4 regions of the Blautia sp. MSK.20.85 genome follow, and region 4 is predicted to be linked to each of the others. Evidence: riboswitches for the same ligand, from Rfam matches in the RefSeq annotation. Region 4 holds a riboswitch; each other region holds the start of a gene.

What was found. Region 4 has a riboswitch for cobalamin ahead of G5B12_RS09815 (sirohydrochlorin cobaltochelatase). Riboswitches for the same ligand answer to the same signal wherever they lie in the genome.
Region 1: another riboswitch for cobalamin. It lies ahead of G5B12_RS09485 (leucine-rich repeat domain-containing protein); the one in region 4 lies ahead of G5B12_RS09815 (sirohydrochlorin cobaltochelatase).
Region 2: another riboswitch for cobalamin. It lies ahead of nikB (nickel ABC transporter permease); the one in region 4 lies ahead of G5B12_RS09815 (sirohydrochlorin cobaltochelatase).
Region 3: another riboswitch for cobalamin. It lies ahead of G5B12_RS13650 (leucine-rich repeat domain-containing protein); the one in region 4 lies ahead of G5B12_RS09815 (sirohydrochlorin cobaltochelatase).

The regions. Positions count from the first base shown of each region.
Region 1 is NZ_JAAIUN010000014.1:22,345-25,509, forward strand. It holds gene G5B12_RS09480 (gamma-glutamyl-gamma-aminobutyrate hydrolase family protein) at 1-469, opposite strand, end outside; gene G5B12_RS09485 (leucine-rich repeat domain-containing protein) at 503-1,342, opposite strand; cobalamin riboswitch at 1,535-1,720, opposite strand; gene G5B12_RS09490 (Ig-like domain-containing protein) at 1,823-3,165, opposite strand, start outside.
Region 2 is NZ_JAAIUN010000003.1:127,928-131,092, forward strand. It holds gene G5B12_RS02855 (M14 family metallopeptidase) at 1-589, shown strand, start outside; cobalamin riboswitch at 878-1,067, shown strand; gene nikB (nickel ABC transporter permease) at 1,257-2,195, shown strand; gene nikC (nickel transporter permease) at 2,196-3,026, shown strand; gene G5B12_RS02870 (ABC transporter substrate-binding protein) at 3,087-3,165, shown strand, end outside.
Region 3 is NZ_JAAIUN010000030.1:13,334-16,498, reverse strand. It holds gene G5B12_RS17590 (DUF4430 domain-containing protein) at 1-724, opposite strand, end outside; cobalamin riboswitch at 1,044-1,235, shown strand; gene G5B12_RS13650 (leucine-rich repeat domain-containing protein) at 1,325-2,152, shown strand; gene G5B12_RS13645 (DUF4430 domain-containing protein) at 2,232-3,165, opposite strand, start outside.
Region 4 is NZ_JAAIUN010000015.1:24,374-27,538, reverse strand. It holds gene G5B12_RS09820 (NAD(P)/FAD-dependent oxidoreductase) at 1-552, shown strand, start outside; cobalamin riboswitch at 805-980, shown strand; gene G5B12_RS09815 (sirohydrochlorin cobaltochelatase) at 1,137-2,441, shown strand; gene G5B12_RS09810 (hypothetical protein) at 2,563-3,165, shown strand, end outside.

The DNA of each region.
Region 1 (3,165 bases), on a different contig from region 4:
GGTACTTATCCCCGAAATGATGTTCAAACCCCCCTTCTTTTTCCAGATCCTGATACAGGGTTCCGCCGCAGGCCACATTCATGATCTGAATGCCACGGCAGATCCCGAGGATCGGCTTTTTCTTTTCCATCATAAAATATCTGGAAATCGCAATATCCTGCTCATCCCGCATGGGCATGATCGTTCCGCAGTACCCTTTTGGAAACGCCCCGTACCGCTCCGGCCCTACATCATGTCCGCCGGAGATCAGCACTCCGTCCAGCTGTTCCAGGAACGGTTTCGCCGCCTCCAGATCTCCATACTGCGGGATCAGCACAGGAATCGCACCGGCTTTCTCCAGGATATACACATAATCACCGCTGACAAAGTCCCAGTCCTGCCCGGTGATCCCCATGCCCGAAACCATTCCAACAGCATCCCTGTAGTCAAAATTACAGGTAACGCCGATCACAGGTTTTCTTTCCCTCATCCTTCTCCTCTTTCCACCAAAAAATGGTCGCTTTTACAGATATTCTACCGCAAATCCATACTTCCTACAATAGTCATCGACTCTGGTATTTTTTCTGCACAGGATCTTTGTCCCTTTATTTATGATCCATTCTCCCAGCACTTCTGGATCCCCGGAAAATTCCACTGTTTTCAACATACTGCACCCGTGAAACGCCCATTTTTCCACAGTTTCCACATATTCCGGAACCCGGACATATTCCAGATTTCTGCACTTCAGAAAAGCGCTCTCTCCAATAAATTTCAGCTTTTGAGGAAGTTCCAGCTTCTGCAGTCCGGTCTGATAAAACGCCTCTCTTTCAATCCGCTCCACAGACTGAGGAATTTTTATCTCTGTCAGATTCCCACATTTATAAAATGCCCTTCGCCCAATCTCAGTGATCATTTCCGGAAGCACTACTCCGGAAAGTTCCTGGCACTCCATAAAAGCTTCTGCCGGAATTCGGATGATTTTCTTATTCTCTTCAAAAACTGTCTTCTGCAGTCTTTTACACCCGTACAAAACCCCTTTTCCAATATATTCTGTTGTAGCCGGGATTTCAAAACTTCTCAGGTTTACACAACCGGAAAAAGCTCTGTTTTTTATAACTTTTATTTTCTCTGATCTTACTGTTCGAAGCCTTGTACATCCGGCGAAACTTTCTCTGCCAATCTCTCTGACGCAGTTTTCCAGGCTCACTTCTCTGATCCGGATATTATTCTTCAGTGCCTCGTCCCCGATTCGGCTATAAGGCTGTCCGATAACAAGAATTCTCTCTCCGTGTTTCTCTGCACATCCTCTTACAAATGTTTTTTCTCTTTCTTTCTGCGAACGCCACACCAGTGTTTTCTGCATTTTTTAACCTCTCAACAAAAAAACGGATGCAATACCCTGAAAGATATCGCATCCGTATATAATGATCATGTTTTCAACAATACCATCTGCTACCGCAATATCTCTGAATTCAGGAAATGTTTCTTTCTGTGTCCCGAAAAATAGGTACACAAAACCAAACAATCTCCCCCTCCATTTATCATTGCGTGTAATAACTGGTAGCAGCTTTAAGCAGGTATCCTGGCTTATGTAATCACGATCCCTCCCCTTCTCATACAGATCCGTACAATGGTTACAGAAAGATCTAAACAAATACAGTAGCACGACTGCCTGGGATTCTCACCCTGTTCCCTCTTGGCCCTGCCGATGTGGCAGAGAACTTAAAACCGGTAATTGTTTTTTCTCCATATTTAACTGTTCAGAAATTATAACACACTTCTTTTTCTGTGACAATCCCGTGAATCAGAGTTATAGGCGGGGTTATTTCATAATGATCAGTATTTATTTTACAGTTACACGGCATTTGTAAGAAACTTTTCCGGATCTTACTGTAATTACCGCAGTTCCTTTTTTCACACCTCTGACCACACCTTTGGAACTTACTGTGACAACAGCCTTATTGGAGGAACTGTATGTAAGTTTTTCAGCAGATGTTATTGGTCTGCGTATCGGCTTTAAGGTCGTTGTCTTTCCTTTACTGATGGTTATTCTGGACTGCAGTCCGGTTATGGCCGCAGTTCTTACTGTTCCTTTCTGTACAACGACTTTCAGTTTCGCCGTTTTTTTGCTTGCCAGAGTTACTGTGATATAAGCAGTACCTGTCTTTTTCTGTGCGGTGATCACACCTTTTTTATCTACTTTTACAATTGCAGTATTGCTGGATTTCCAGGACTTCACGGAATCTCCTTTTGCAAGACCACTGACTTTCACTTTGCTAGTAGATTTTCCCGGATTCAGACGAATTCCATATGCGTTCAGTTTGATCGTTGGTTTCAGTTTGCTTCCTGAATTCTTTGTTTCTTTTTTGGCACATACAGAACAGGTTCTTGTGATCTGTTTCGGTGCAAAAACAGTTGCAGATTTCGTTGTCTTCCAGGAACTCCACTTATGTGCTGCAAGAGCTGTTGATTCGGTCTTTTTCTCTCCGCACCAGGTACAGGTATAAGATTTTGTTCCTTTTGTCTTACAGGTGGATTTCTTTGTTACTGTTCCTGCATCCCAGCTGTGTTTTGCATGTTCTCCTTTGTTTTTCAGATCCCAGTATGTTGTCTCCTTATTTACAAAACGTCTGTAAGAATCCAGTGCCTGAAGTGCCTGTACTGTAGACATTTCGCTGGATTTTGAAATTGACATGGAATGTGAAAAACCATTGTCGCTCTGAATATAACCAGTCAGATTTGTGATCATATTCATATTTACAGTACCAAAATCATCGCTTAACGGATCAATTCCCATAGAAGTCAGTGCCAGAAGAACCTGGGCTGTACTTTCACAGGTACCATATCCGAAATCATCTCCCATGGCATTTGCCAGGTAAGTGAGTGCTTTGTCTGAAATATTTTTTGCGGCTGTATTATGGTTTCTGTAGACAGCAAGGGCCTGCAGCGCCATGGCTGTAATATCAGAGCTTCCTCCTTTTGCATCGGTAAGTCCGATTCCACCGGTTGTCGGATTCTGGAATTCTCCAAGTGCCCTGATGATGGAAGCACGGTTCCATTTCGCATTTCCCGGGATCTGGATATCTGCGGCATCCAGAGCGATCAATGCATAGATCAGTTCATTGGAACCATTTTTCAGTTTTTCAGAATTGTAGATCATCGCTGCAAGGTTTACACCGTCAACAT
Region 2 (3,165 bases), on a different contig from region 4:
ACTTTTTTCCATAACGGATTATTATATTGATCTGCACAGCGGAGACGGATATGAGCAGCTTCATCCATATGTTTATTATGTAGGGGTTGTAGATGAAGAGACGGCAGAGAAGTCCTTACATATGGCAAGACATATCGGTGTCAAATATGTGGTCCGCTCTACAACTGCTACAGGTGGTGCCTATAATTATGCTTCTTCTCTTGGAATTCCAAGCATTCTCATCGAGAGGGGCGGACACAGTTACTGGACCTGGGAGGAAGTGGAACAGGACAAAAGAGACGTCCGTCATCTTGTGTTTCATCTTCAGGGGAAGAAATGTCACGGACTGAAACATTACCGTCAGATGCTTCTGGAAAATGTGGTATATGAATATGCACCATATACCGGATGCTGGTATCCATCCAAAAAGCCTGGAGAGTACTTCTTTAAAGGAGAAGACCTGGGTGAACTGAGAGATTACTACGGAAACCTGCTTTATACATCCATTGCAACAGAAAATGGAGTTGTACTTTATCAGACAGCCAGCCTGAATATTATTGAGGACGGACCGATGATCGCCTATGCAGCGATCACAGAGACGCTGACCTGATATTCGCAGAGCTTTTCCACCAAAAATTGTTTTATTCAATTCCTATAGAAGCGATAAGAAAACCGGATTTTACCGTTTGTTGTTCTGTTTGTAAAAACAAACGCGTAAAATCCGTATTTTTTTGACAAATCGGATAAACTCAGTTGTTAAATACCTAACGGGGTATATGTACAATTCAAACAGCTTTGACAAAATTGATAAATATTCTAAAAATACAACATTTTTCTATGGACAACAGCAATAGATTTATCATATAATAAATCCGTAATTTAACAGCATTTGCTGATTTTTACATCAGTCGTTGCAAGTTCCGAGAGGATTAATAGGGAAACCGGTGTAAATCCGGTACGATCCCGTCACTGTAATGGGGAATCCTCAGATAAAATACCACTGGCCGGGTGCGTGAGAAATAGGGCCGGGAAGGTGTCTGAGGGTGAGGAGCCTGAGTCAGGAGACCTGCTTGTAATTGTTTTAAGATGATTCTTACGGAAGATAGGAAGCAAGTTTTTTTGTGTGTGCCCGTATTTCGTCACGGGCTTTTTTCGTGCGTATTTCTAAAATTCCATGCATTTTCTGCATATAAAGAATCCCATTATAGTTATTATTATCTTATATAAGTTGAAACGGCTATGCTAAAAATCACATCAAATGAGGAAAGGAGTAAAACGTGACAAAGAAACAAGTAGGAAAAAGATTTCTCCAGATTATCATTGTATTATTTGGAATCAGCTTTTTCACATTTGGACTGACCTACCTGTCACCTGGTGATCCTGCGGAGATCATGTTGACAGAGTGTGGTAATCTTCCAACACCAGAACTTCTGGAACAGACAAGACATGATCTCGGCCTTGACCAGCCATTTCTTGTGCAGTATGGTTCCTGGCTGAAAGGTGTTGTAACAGGAGATATGGGACAGTCCTATTCTTTCAAAATGCCGGTAACGGATAAACTGGTATCCTGTTTCTGGCCGACGCTGAGGATGTCGTTGCTGGCACTTCTGATGATGGTCATTATTTCCATACCGCTTGGAATACTGGCCGCTGTATATCAGAACAAATTCCCGGATTATTTTGTAAGAGGAATTACCTTTGTGGGAGTATCTGTTCCAAGCTTCTGGCTGGGCCTGATCCTTCTCAGCATCTTTGGTGTTCAGCTTCGCTGGATCAATGTTGCCGGAGGCAGTACAGATTTTAAATCCATGATCCTTCCGGCGCTGACACTTGCACTTGCCATGTCTGCAAAGTATACCAGACAGGTAAGAAGTGCAGTACTGGAGGAACTTCACCAGGATTATGTCACAGGTGCAAGAATGCGTGGGATCAAGGAAAGAGTCATTCTCTGGAAACACGTTCTTCCTAATGTAATGCTTCCGCTGGTAACACTGCTGGGGCTTTCCCTTGGAAGTCTTCTGGGAGGTACTGCAGTTGTAGAGATCATTTACAACTGGCCTGGAATGGGAAATATGGCAGTAAAGGCAATTTCCTGTCGTGACTATCCTCTTGTACAGGGCTATGTACTCTGGATCGCGATCCTGTACATGTGCATCAACCTGCTTGTGGATCTGTCCTATACTTATCTCGATCCAAGACTTAAGGAGGATAGATAATTGAAAAAGGTATTACGAACATTCAAAGAAAATAAACAGTTCACTCTTTTCTTTATTCTGGGTCTCGTGGTGATCGGTGTTGCGATCTTTGCACCGCAGCTTTCCCCATATGATCCGTTGGATGCAGTTATGACCGAATCACTGCAGGAGCCAAGCTCCGCTCATCCGTTCGGAACGGATAAGCTTGGACGAGATCTTCTTTCCCGTGTTATCTTCGGAACAAGAACCTCTCTGATCATGACCTTATGTCTGGTTGCGGTGATCTTTGTGATCGGTACATTTTTAGGAGTTATCGCCGGATATTTCGGTGGTGTTGTGGATGCAGTGATCATGCGTATCGCGGATATGATGATCTCATTCCCCGGCCTTGTTCTGGCCATTGCCATTGCCGGTATGCTCGGACCGAATCTGGTCAATGCCGTTATCTCCATTGCGGCTGTAAGCTGGACAAAATATGCCCGCCTTGCAAGAAGTATGGTTTTGAAAGTCAAGAAGAGTCTTTACATAGAGGCAGCTGTGGTAAACGGAACAAAGACCTGGAAAATTCTTCTTGTACACGTTCTTCCCAACATGGTAACCCAGATGGTGGTAACTGCAGCGGCAGATATCGGAACCATGATGCTGGAACTGGCTTCCCTTTCATTCCTGGGATTTGGTGCAACCGCGCCGACACCGGAATGGGGACTGATGCTGAATGAAGGAAGGACCTACATGGCAAAAGCGCCATGGCTTATGATCTACCCTGGTATCGCTATCGTGATCTGTGTTGTTGTTTTCAACATGCTTGGAGACAGCATCCGTGATGTACTGGATCCGCGCCAGGATCAATAAAACAACTCTGTAACAAACCAACACCATATGATCAGTATTATTTATCTTTAGGAGGATGAAATGAGAAATAACGTAGTTAAAAAAGTGCTGGCTGCTACACTTGCATGCATGATGACTTTTTCCATGACAACAGTGGCTC
Region 3 (3,165 bases), on a different contig from region 4:
TCTTCTCTGCGGCTCTGTCATCCAGAACTTTCTGAAGTTCCTCCGGTGTAAAACATAAACTGTCTTTATCTGCGCATCCCAGCAGCTGCTGGATCATATATTCATTTAATGCTCCTGCTGAGATCTTACTTGTTTCTACTTTCCAGCTTCCGTCCTCACTTTTTGTCATCTGAGCACTTTCGCCGGCTGTTACGGTTGTGGTTTTTCCGTCCGCTCCGGCCAGTTCCACTTCATCCTTAAATACATACACAGCGCCGCTTCCGGACTGTGCGCTTACGGAAAAGACTCCTGTCTCAAAGGTAAGCGTATTTTCATCAAGAGCGATCTCTGCTTTTCCCACAGAATCCGTAAGATCCGCAAAAACCTCTCCCTGATCCGCAGTAAGTTTCAAATTGTTTTTTTCTACGGATTCCGCAGTAAGTTTCGTATTTGCGTTAAGTGAAAGTGTATTGTTTTCTCCGGCTGAAAGCTCCGCTGTGGTTCCGTTCTTCGTCTCAAGAATATCTCCGGCTCTCAATGCCACATTTTTTTCCAGGCCGTAGCCCACACCGTTTCTCTGAATATTGGCCACACCTTTTACGTTCTTTGTCATAAGAACGCTGTCCGATCCTTTATCAAACCATCCTTTCAGATTTCCCACTGCCATCACTCCGCATCCGGCAATGACCAGGATCAGTACTACCATGATCACATTAAACAGCGTCTTTTTCCTCTTACTTTCCATTCTTCCTCCTTTTCTCTGCACAAAAAAAGCAACAAAAAAGGTAACGGAAAATAATCCCTCTTTTCCAAGGGGATTCCGTTACCTGATAGATGTTCCTATGCGCAAACCAATGCTACCTTACATGAAAGAAAAACCGCCCGCCGACTGTACGGCATCGCACTTACATGTACAGGAATCACACCTGTTTGCACGTCTTTCTTTTCTATGAAATTTTATACTGAAATTATAGTTTATTTCCTCTTGTCTGTCAAACGAAAACCCGGAAAACAATTGTATCTGTCCTTTTTCTGTGATATAATAATCAGACACCCAAAAATATTAAATATAGACGTTTTCAAGTTCCGGTTTTTTCCTGCAGAAAACCGGATTAAAAGGGAATAAGGTGAGAATCCTCAACAGACGTGCTACTGTATTTGCTTAGTTTATCCGTGAACCATTGTAATTTATCGTATAAGAAGGGGATAAACGTGACTGCATAAGTCAGGAGATCTGCTTGGAAATACTGCCGGCTATTACACGTATGATAAATGGAGAATTCTTTTTTGACATCGTATCTGCCTGTGATGCGGTGTCTTTTTTTATGTTGAAGGAGACTTTTTTATGTCAGGTACTTATTACAGATCCAGTCGTGTCATTTCCAAAAACAACGCAAGAAACTATCTTTCCTCAAATGTAAAGATCCCTGCGCCAATTGAATATATCGCGTCGGAAGCTTTTCAGAAAAAGACCAAGATCTCCTCTGTCTGTTTTCCGGACACGCTTAAAAATATCGGCGCCAGAACCTTTCAGGGCTGCACTCTTCTGAAAGAAGTATTGCTTCCCACCCAGGTGGAAAATATGGGATCCAACGTATTTTCTCAATGTAATTCCCTGAAAAAAGTCATTCTTCCTCAGGCACTTTCTTCTATCCCGAGAGCCGCCTTTCAGGAGAACCGAAAGCTTGGATGTGTGATCTTTCCCCATGATTCACAGATTTCCCGGATCCGCTCCGAAGCTTTTTCACAGTGTACCTCCCTGGAATCCCTTCAGCTGTCTTCCGCACTTACCCTCATCGAAGACCGTGCTTTTTACCGCTGTAAAAATCTCCGTTCCGTGGATTTCCCGGAAGGTCTGAAACGTATCGGAAAAGAGGCTTTTTATTTTTGTGCCATAGAAGAACTTCATCTTCCCCAGTCCCTGGAATTTTTGGACGAAAGCGCATTTTTTAAGTGTATGAATCTTACTTATGTCTGTCTTCCCACAAATATCCATTATATCGGCAAATGGGTATTCCACGGATGTAACCGTATGAAATATCTGGAGATCCGACACGATCCCGATTTTATCGGGCCATGGATCATCAACCGTGCCTGTACCATCCGGTGTTATAAAGGTTCCAAAGTAGATGAGTATTGTAAGGAATTTGATTTTAAAGTTGAATATTTATGATCAAATGATCAAAAACGGCATTTTTTCACATTTCATTCTGTGAAAAAATGCCGCTTTTATTTTTCAGGGGATAACAGCTTTATTTAACTGTTACCTTGCATGTTACTTTTTTGCTTCCGCTCTTTACGGTGATCACTGCTGTTCCTGCTTTTTTTGCTGTGATCACACCTGTGCTGCTTACGGTTGCCACGTTCTTATTGGAAGAAGTGTAAGTAATCTTCTCACCGGATGTGAACGGTGTACGTACCGGTTTCAGGGTTGTCTTTGCTCCTTTTTTCAGAGTAAGGGCAGATTTTACACCTGTGATCTTTGTTGTTTTTACTGTAGATTTCTGAACAGTTACTGTGATATAAGCTTTCTTTTTGCTCTTTAAGGTTACGGAAACTTTTGCTGTACCAGCTGTTTTTCCGGCTTTAATCACACCTTTGCTGCTTACAGTTACGATCTTTTTGTTGGTAGTTCCCCATGCCTTTACAGCATCACCGTTGGCAAGTCCTGTTACTTTCACTCTGGATGTGGACTGATTTACTTTCAGAGTGATCTTTGTTGCGTTCAGTTTCAGGGTTGGAGTCAGTTTTTTGCCGTAAGGTCTGGTTGTCTTTGTTTTATAACCGCATTTGGAGCAGACTTTTGTCTGTACTGCCGGTTTGAATACGGTTGCTTTTGTTGTTGTTTTCCAGGTGTAAGTATGTCTTGTCTTCGGGATACTTACTGTCTTTGTTGCGCCGCAGACTGTACAGGTATATGTTTTCACACCTGCTGTTGTACAGGTAGCTGCTTTTGTTACTTTACCTTTGTCATAGGTATGTGCTGCATATCCGTTCTTTCTCTCATTGCTGGAGATGTTGCACCAGGAATTTTCGTTTTTGGAATTTGCACATTCATGCCAGTGGGCGTTTTTGTCAAATGTCCATGCTGTCTCCCAGACATGATTCTCTTCTTCCGGATAGTAGTCTGTGTAATGAAGAACGATCTGGTCATTGTTCTTTACTTCCTGCTCGGAAACTCCAAGA
Region 4 (3,165 bases):
AATGGAATCATCACAGTAAACGGCCACAGCTATGAAGATCCTGCAAAACACACTAACAATACAAACTTTGCGCTTCTGGTATCCAAACATTTCTCAGAGCCGTTCCATGACAGCAACGGATATGGTGAGAGCATCGCAAGACTTTCCAACATGCTTGGCGGTGGTGTTATGGTACAGCGTTTCGGAGATCTGATCCGTGGAAGACGAAGCACAAAAGCACGTATTGAGGAGAGCTTCGTAACACCGACTCTTTCCGCAACACCGGGAGACTTAAGCCTTGTTATGCCGAAGCGTATCCTGGATGGAATCATCGAGATGATCTATGCTCTGGATAAGATCGCACCTGGAACAGCAGATGACGATACTCTGCTTTATGGTGTTGAGGTTAAATTCTACAACATGGAAGTTGAGATCGATGAGAATCTGGAAACCTGCCACAAAGGTCTCTTTGTTATCGGAGACTGCAGCGGTGTGACACATTCTCTTTCCCATGCATCCGCCAGCGGTATCTATGTAGCCAGATACCTTGAGCAGGAGTACTTCAGTAAATAATATGAGCGGCCCTTTTCTGCTGTCACAGTGATGGCGGAAAGGGGCTGCTTTTATGTTGTAGGAAATCACTGTACCATAAATAAAAAACATAAATCATATAAAACCATGCATAATGTGCATGAATATTGAAAGGAGTATGTTGAAAATAACTGACAGATGCAGGGGAAGCACCATGATTCGTCCGACAGCAATCTTGACAATTTTGTGATTTTGTGGTAAAAAAATAAGTAACCAGGTAAAATCGAATATGTACAAATGTTATGGCAATAAGGTTGCGTCCAGTCGGATGTGCAAAAGAGAATCCGGTGAGAATCCGGAACGATACCGTCACTGTGAACGGGGAGCTGTTTTTAAATACCACTGGGAAACCGGGAAGGGAAAGCAGTGTGGAACCAAGTCAGGAGAACTGCCTTATTGTGAGATCCAGGATTCGCGGTCTACGAATCTGTATTCTCAATAACAATACAGAACTTCTTTTTATGTGTATTGCGAGAGAATCGTGTGTGAGCAGGCGGCCGCAGAAAGCAGCCGTTTTTTTGTACATATCAGTATTCTGGAAATACATGAAAAGAGGACGATAAGAAATGAAAAGAAAAACAATGTTAGCTCTGATGCTCGCAGTTTCCATGACATGCTCTATGGGTGCAGCTACAACAGCAATGGCAGCAGATGATTCCGCTACAGAAGAGAGCGCAGATGAGAGTACTGAGGCAGCTGATACCACAGAGGCTTCTGATGAAGACCAGAAAGCAGCTGACAATGTAGCAGCTCTGATCGACAAGATCTATGTTCAGGAGAGAACTGACACAACAGATGAGGACTGCAAGGCAGCCAAAGAAGCATGGGATGCTCTGACAGACGCTCAGAAAGAACTGGTAGAGGGCGAGAACGCTGATCCGGATTACTTCGGACGTGACACAGGAGACGCTTCCAAAGACGATCCACGTAACCAGGATGAGATCGGTGAGAACGAGCTTCTGGTAGTAAGCTTTGGTACTTCCTTCAATGACAGCCGTGCAGAGGATGTCAAAGGAATCGAGGATGCTCTTGCAGAAGCTTATCCGGACTGGTCTGTAAGAAGAGCATTTACAGCACAGATCATCATCAACCATGTAGAGGCAAGAGATGATGAAGTGATCGATAACATGCAGCAGGCTCTTGACCGTGCAGTAGAGAATGGTGTTAAGAATCTGGTTGTACAGCCTACTCATCTGATGCATGGTGCTGAGTACGATGAGATGACAGAAGCGATCAATGGCTATAAAGATAAATTCGAGTCTGTAGCTATCGCAGAGCCAATGCTCGGTGAGGTTGGAGACGATGCAACCGTGATCAACGATGACAAGAAAGCCGTTGCTCAGGCAATCACAGATGAGGCTTGCAAAGAAGCCGGATTTGACAGCATGGATGCAGCAGCTGAGGCTGGCACAGCATTCGTATTCATGGGACATGGAACATCTCATACAGCTAACATTACATACGATCAGATGCAGACACAGATGGAAAACCTTGGATTCAAGAACGCATTCATCGGTACTGTAGAGGGTAAACCGGAAGATACAGCCTGCGACAAGGTTATCGAGAAGGTAAAAGAGGCAGGATACAAGAACGTTGTTCTTCGTCCGCTGATGGTTGTTGCCGGAGACCATGCAAACAACGATATGGCCGGTGATGATGAGGATTCCTGGAAGAGCCAGTTTGTAGCATCCGGAAACTTCGAGAATGTTGATACACAGATCGCAGGTCTTGGACGTATCGAGGCTGTTGAGCAGCTTTATGTAGATCATACAAAAGCAGCTATCGACTCCATCGGAAGCACAGATGAGTCCGCAGATTCTGACGCAGCAGCAGATACAGAGGCTGATTCCGCTGAGGATTCCGCAGAATAATAAATATGAAACGATCTGAGTGAGCTCAGATACCTATAAGAAATCCATGTAACTGCCCGGAAAGATCAGGAAGACTGTCTTCCGGGCAGATTGCTGTATCTATGGAAGGGAGAAGATTATTATGAAAAAACGTTATGTAAACTTAATCCTTGCAATGGTAAGTGCATCAGCCATGGCCCTTGGCTCTGTGCCTGCAATGGCTGCAACAGATTCCGCAAAAACCGAATCTGCCCAAAACGATTCCAAAGAGGATGCAGAAGCTTCCAATGAGAAAGAGGCAGACGCAGCCAAGACAGATACCCTGGAAGATGGTGTTTATACAGCAGAGTTTGACACAGACAGCAGTATGTTCCATGTAAATGAGGCCAATGACGAAAAAGGAGAGCTTACGGTCAAAGATGGCAAGATGACCATCCATGTAAGCCTGGTTTCCAAGAAGATCGTAAATCTGTTTGCAGGAACTGCAGAAGATGCACAGAAGGATGGCGCCGAGATCATTGAACCTACCACAGATACAGTAAAATACAGCGACGGTTATACAGAGGAAGTTTACGGGTTTGATATCCCGGTACCTGCCATTGATGAGGAATTTGATGTGGCACTTCTGGGAGAAAAAGGTAAATGGTATGACCATAAAGTCAGCGTCAAAGATCCTGTAAAGACAGGTGATGTGGAAGAAACAACTGATGATACAGACAAAAAAGAAGACTCCTCCGACAAGGAG